One region of the Gilliamella sp. HK2 genome, then DNA from elsewhere that is predicted to be linked to it. Evidence: riboswitches for the same ligand, from Rfam matches in the RefSeq annotation. Region 1 holds a riboswitch; the other holds the start of a gene.

What was found. Region 1 has a riboswitch for preQ1 ahead of queF (preQ(1) synthase). Riboswitches for the same ligand answer to the same signal wherever they lie in the genome.
Region 2: another riboswitch for preQ1. It lies ahead of queD (6-carboxytetrahydropterin synthase QueD); the one in region 1 lies ahead of queF (preQ(1) synthase).

Annotation. Positions count from the first base shown of each region.
Region 1 covers NZ_LZGV01000099.1:53,435-56,866, forward strand. Annotated here, with positions in the region: gene A9G45_RS12140 (bpX6 domain-containing protein) at 1-1,563, shown strand, start outside; PreQ1 riboswitch class I at 1,648-1,692, shown strand; gene queF (preQ(1) synthase) at 1,695-2,168, shown strand; gene queC (7-cyano-7-deazaguanine synthase QueC) at 2,197-2,853, shown strand; gene A9G45_RS12155 (7-cyano-7-deazaguanine/7-aminomethyl-7-deazaguanine transporter) at 2,925-3,432, shown strand, end outside.
Region 2 covers NZ_LZGV01000094.1:69,332-72,763, reverse strand. Annotated here, with positions in the region: gene argS (arginine--tRNA ligase) at 1-283, opposite strand, end outside; gene A9G45_RS09920 (7-carboxy-7-deazaguanine synthase QueE) at 785-1,399, opposite strand; gene queD (6-carboxytetrahydropterin synthase QueD) at 1,396-1,824, opposite strand; PreQ1 riboswitch class I at 1,828-1,873, opposite strand; gene clpB (ATP-dependent chaperone ClpB) at 2,146-3,432, shown strand, end outside.

The sequences.
Region 1 (3,432 bases):
CAAGCCATGGAATTAGCTATTGCGCGTGATGCAAAACCTGAATTAATCATAAAACTTTGCTGTTTAGCAAATGATTGGAATAAAGCAGTGATGATAGCAAGGCGTGATAATGCTTTTGCTAATGCTATTTTGATGCTTGAAAAAGATCAACCAGAAATAGTGGATAGGTTAAGATTAGAATGGGCAAATGCATTGGCTGATCGAGCGGAATGGTTAGCAGCGATAGATGTTATTTGGCCATTACCAAAATATCGTTATCTTGCTGAAGAATGGTTTAATAACATTGATAAACTAGATGCACAGGCAATAGATGCAAAAGCAATAGTTAAACGTTTAATATTAATGCCTGAGTCGATTGATAAACTTGAAGATCGCTTGACGGAGATAAAAAATAACCCAGATTTTTATCAAAAAAGATTAGGTATTGCTCAACAAATATTAGAACAACAACAATATATTGAAAATTTACGAAGTTTGTTACGTGTATTGATTAACAATATTCTAGCTGATGTAGTCACTTATCCAAATGAATTTACCAAAGTAGATATAGCAAAGTTGATTGAGCTCACTCAAGATAAATCTTTAAAAATTGATATGCCCAATTCTTCGTTAACTTTAGCAAGACATAAGCCTTTATTAGAATCTAATCGGCTTCTTCTTTATATTTGCCCAGAAGCAGGTTACCGTTCAATTTATCATATGGCTGTCTTGACTGATAATAATTATTTATTGGCGTTAGGTGAAGCAGGCATCATTAAAGTTGATAGGCAAGGTAAACAACTTGCTCATTTTATGATTCCAGCTGAAAGATTAGTGATATCTCATAATCGTTTACAGGTTTTGGCATTGGTAAAAAGAAATAACTATTACCGTATTCATAAACTTGATTTAAGTACTGGCAAATTCATTGATTTAGGTGTTGTCCAATTTCAGCAATGTCATTGGACATTTGATGGTATCAATTGGACAATTGTTAATAATAACTGTATTGAAGTGATTAATATAGGCAATACACTAGCGGTTGTTTGGCGAGTCGATTTATCGCCTAATTCTGTGTTACAAATAGCAATAAAAGATCATCAAGAGGCAATATTAACAGTTAATCCTGAGAATTGTTGTGAAGCATTTTACTATAGTATTCCTGAACGTAGACTAATAAATAGACGAGATATTGAAAATGATGGTGATAACGTATTGTTAAGTGATGAGTTAAGAATATCATATTTAAAATATGATTATATAACCAATCAATTATCACATGTTTTTAATAAATTTAACTATGAAGTAATTCCATTAACGATGAGTGAGAAACAATTTAAGAATCTTCATGTTTTAGCAATTGGTCAGATAATAGCGCTGTGTGTGAATCAAGAAGATAGTATTGGTTATAATATTCATTTATATCACCCTGATAGCAACCAGATAAAAATGATCATTGATTGGCATTCATCAATGCCTGTTTCTGGTTTGTGCATTGATGGTGAATATTGTTTCTTTGATAAACAAGGTCGAGTATTACACGTTAATGTTAAGGAAAATAAAGTAACCTCGTTTTCGATCTAACATAAATAGGTGAGAATTTGGGTAAATTAATGGCGTCTTAATGGTACTAGACATTTTTATTTAAAAAGAGTATGGTGTGCGCTTTGTTACGTGGTTCGTGAACCTCCCACGCTAAAAAACTAAGGAAAATTATGAATAAAGTTACACTACTTGGCGATCAATCTGTTCGCTATCCTACAACCTATTGTCCTGAAATACTCGAAACGTTCGATAATAAACACCCAACTAACGATTATTTTGTTAAGTTCAATTGCCCAGAATTTACTAGCCTTTGTCCTATCACTGGGCAGCCTGATTTTGCGACGATTTATATTTCATACGTACCTAATATTAAAATGGTTGAAAGTAAGTCGCTCAAGCTATATCTCTTTAGCTTTCGTAATCATGGCGATTACCACGAAGATTGCATCAATATTATTATGAAAGATCTTATTAAACTAATGGATCCTAAATATATTGAAGTCTGGGGAAAGTTTACCCCTCGCGGTGGAATCTCTATCGATCCTTATGCAAATTATGGTAAAGCCGGCACTAATTGGGAACAAATAGCGATGAGCCGTTTGGCTAATCACGATCTTTATCCTGAAAAAGTCGATAATCGCTAATTCAATTTACCCTAACAGGAAACTCTCAATGCAAACTCGTAAAGCACTAGTGATATTTTCTGGTGGGCAGGATTCTACTACCTGTTTACTGCAAGCCATTGCTGATTATGGTCGTGAAAACGTCGAAACCATCAGCTTTCAATATGGTCAACGTCATGCTATTGAACTTGAAAAAGCCAAGTGGATTGTTGAAGATCTTGGCGTTAAGCAAACCGTGGTGGATACCTCGGTGATTAAACAGACGACCAATAATGCTTTGATTGATGATTCACAACAAATCACCGCAGCCAAAGAAGGCGATTACCCTAATACTTTTGTGGATGGACGTAATATGCTGTTTTTGCTTTTAGCTGGTTGCCATGCCAAGCAACACGGTATTAGTGACATTATTATTGGCGTTTGTGAAACCGATTTTAGTGGCTACCCTGATTGTCGTGATATTTTTATTAAATCAATGAATGTATCGATGAATCTTGCTATGGATTATAATTTCAATCTCATCACCCCTTTGATGTATTTGACTAAAGCTCAAACATGGGAAATGGCTGATAAACTAGGTTATTTGGATTATGTCCGCGACCATACTCATACTTGTTATTACGGAGTTGATGGTGGATGCGGCAAATGCCCGAGCTGTATTCTTCGAGATAAAGGATTAACACAATACCTTAATCATTCAAATTAATTGAAACACTGGGTTCACTTACCCCATTAAAAAAGGACAAATTTATGCACCTGAACGCTAATTCAGAACATATAAACCAATTTACTCACGCACAGCAAATCAAGGCTCTAAGCTGGCTTTCGTTTTTTCATATTTTGGTTATCGCTTCCAGCAATTATTTAGTACAAATTCCATTTGATATTTTTGGTTTTCAAACCACTTGGGGGGCGTTTACTTTTCCATTTATCTTTCTTACCACCGATTTAACTATTCGGGTATTTGGAGCGAGTTTAGCTAGGAAGATAATTTTTGTGGTGATGCTCCCCGCATTGCTATTTTCATATGTGATTTCTGTACTATTTTTTGAAACACATTGGGTTGGTTTATCGGCATTGACGGAATTTAATAGTTTTGTTTTTCGAATTGCATTAGCAAGTTTTGCCGCTTATTTAGTTGGACAATTGATGGATATTACTGTCTTTAACTATTTAAGAAAAAATAAATCGTGGTGGGTTGCACCAACAGCATCGGCTATCTTTGGTAATGGTATTGATACTATTGTCTTTTTTGCTATTGCCTTTTATCAAAGTAGCGATGAAT
Region 2 (3,432 bases), on a different contig from region 1:
GCTCAGCAATCCAACTATTTTTTAAAAAGATATTGATAAACCCAGGACCTGCAATCTCAACTTTTTCAGCAATATCATCAACATCAAGATGTTGTAAAACTGTCTGAGCAAGTTCCCGAGGTGGTATGCCTAGCTTTTTGGCAATTGACATAACGCCATTAGCTTGATAATCGCCAAATTGCACTTTAGTTGATTGCTTAATCAGCGCATCGCAGTTCTTATCTGCACCCGCCATAATCATTGCTTGCGAAACACGTTGTGTTAATAATTGTTGAATATTCACACTAAACCTAACTAATTATAATAAAATGACCAATATAATACCGACAAAGTCGATAATTGTCACTGATTGCATAAGTGGCTCGATGGTTTTTGCTTAAAGAAAAAGTGAAAAATTTAAGTAAAATCGATATGCTACTTTATGATTTATTATAAATAACCCTATTTGATTATTTGTCAGTATATTTAGGGTTGCAAAAAACTTCAATAAAATCAATGGCTTTTCTGAATGATTTTTAAACAAAAAAATAAACTTATTTTGTGGATTATGTGTTTGGAGAACATTTGTGATTATCAATACCCCTTTTTACTAGCAAAGCTTAAAGAATCGACATAAAGCCACTTCATACCAACAAAAACCACTAAAAAATGGAGCAAAATGAAGTTATTTTATTAATTTAAGCAAATAGTGACTTATCTAATTAACTTTCATTATCTTTTTATTTAAAAATTTCTATTCAATCTCATTCTCCAATATTTAACGAGTTAGATTAAAAAATAGACACTATTCAATATCTGCAAGTTTATGACTTTGTATATTCAATAACCATTTATTATCTAATCGATTTTCGTTAATTTTTCCCAGTAGTTTTATGGTATCAAATATATTGAATGCACCATCTTTTTCACAAGGTGAAAGATAATAGCGTTTTGCCTGTATCTGAGTTTCGATATATTGGCAAAAAGCAATAAAATCACGGTGGTTTTCGGTAACAATTCGCACTTCATTGGCTGTTGGTTGGACTATTTTTTGATAGTGCGACTGGTAGCAAAATTTCGGGCTGAGGGCAATATAATCAATAAGCGCATCGACTTTGCCAAGACCGTTACTTTCAATGGCAATAAAATAACCAGCATTTTTTAATGACAAAAGTAGCTGTGGTAACGCTTTAACCCTAGTGGGTTCACCCCCTGTAATAATAATGTTTTTACTTTTGTATTCGCTTACTTTTGCTATTAATGCCTCTAAGGTAAATCGAGTAAATTGGCGAAAGTTAGTATCACACCAAGCACAATTTAAATTACAGCCTGCAAAGCGGATAAAAATAGCAGGCATTCCCGTATTATAACCTTCGCCTTGTAAAGATTCGAAGATTTCAACTATGCGAAATTCGATCACTTTGGGCTCCGATAATATTCACAATATGAAGTTGGTGTTTCCCATAATTTGATCATCGAAACAGGCAAATATTTAGATAAGCAATCAAAAATAAATTTACTCATCCCTTCTGCAGTTGTTCGGCACGGTAAGGCAAAGACTTTGCGATCCATTTCTTGCAATAATGTAGCAATACGGCACTCATTTCTATTATTTTGATTATAAAGGTAAGCGTGATCGAAAGGATCGACAATATACTTTTTAACAATCATTTTTAGATCGGCATAATCCATTACCATATCTTGACTTGAACCACTATCGATAAGATCACCGCTAATTTCGACTAATAAGCGGTAAGTATGACCATGCAGGTTATGACACTTTTTATTGTGTCCATCTAGCATATGACAAGCATCAAATTGAAACTCTTTGGCTATTTTGAACATGTTGTATTCCTAGTTTTTTTACGTGGGATGGGTTACGAACCACGGTTAGCACGCCTAACAAAATAAAGGTGTTAATATAATGGATAAAAGTTGATTTGTCATCTTTCAACACTGGTTGAACGTGTATTTATATATTACAAACAACTTTATTTTGGCGCTAATTAAGTTTTTTAAATACTCGCTAATTTACTGTACAAATTTTATAAAAAATATTTTAAATTTGCTCTTGAAATTTAGGTTGCAACACTCATTTAGATATCATGCAAATGGGTTGAATGTATACACGCTTAACTCAAATCTATTGCTCAGGAGATAAATACGATGAGGTTAGATAAATTAACAAACAAGTTCCAACAAGCTTTAGCTGATGCGCAGTCAATGGCATTAGGTAAAGACAATCAATATATAGAGCCTGTGCATGTTCTATCAGCCATGCTTAATCAAGAAGGCAGCAGTGTAGCGCCATTGTTAGCTTCAGCGGGTGCAAATGTAGCTATTTTACAACAAGAATTAACTCAGGCGATTGATCGATTACCGCAAGTTCAAGGTGTGGGTGGGGAGGTTATTCCATCACAAGAGTTTGTCCGTACACTTAATTTGTGCGATAAATTATCGCAAAAAAATGGTGACAGTTATATATCATCAGAGCTCTTTATCTTAGCTGCTTTAGAAGATAAAGGGAGCCTAAGTGATATTCTTAAAAAATCAGGTGTCAATAAAGACAAGTTTAGCCAAGCCGTCAATCAAGTAAGAGGTAGTGATAACGTGAATGATCCTAATGCAGAAGATCAACGCGGTGCGTTGAAAAAATATACCATTGATTTAACGCAACGGGCAGAACAAGGCAAACTTGATCCTGTTATTGGGCGTGATGAAGAAATTCGTCGAACTATTCAGGTATTACAACGTCGTACTAAAAATAATCCCGTATTAATTGGTGAGCCGGGTGTAGGTAAAACCGCTATTGTTGAAGGATTAGCACAACGTATCGTTAACCGTGAAGTACCTGAAGGATTGCGTAATAAACGCGTTTTATCATTAGATATGGGTGCCTTGATTGCAGGTGCAAAATATCGTGGCGAATTTGAAGAACGTTTAAAGGCCGTACTTAAAGATTTAGCGAAAGAAGAAGGCCGTATTATATTATTTATTGACGAAATCCATACCATGGTTGGTGCAGGGAAAAGCGATGGTGCAATGGATGCTGGTAATATGTTAAAACCAGCATTGGCTCGAGGGGAATTACATTGCGTTGGTGCAACAACATTAGACGAATATCGCCAATATATTGAAAAAGATCCTGCGTTAGAGCGTCGTTTTCAAAAAGTGTATGTTGCCGAGCCAACTGTTGAAGACACGATTGCTATTTTGCGAGGATTAAAAGAACGTTATGAATTGCATCATCATGTGCAAATTACCGATCCAGCCATTGTCGCTGCGGCAACGTTATCGCATCGTTATATTTCTGATCGCATGTTACCTGACAAAGCGATTGATTTAATTGATGAGGCGGCATCCAGTATTCGTATGCAAATGGATTCAAAACCGGAATCGTTAGATCGACTTGAAAGACGTATTATTCAACTCAAACTTGAGCAGCAAGCGCTT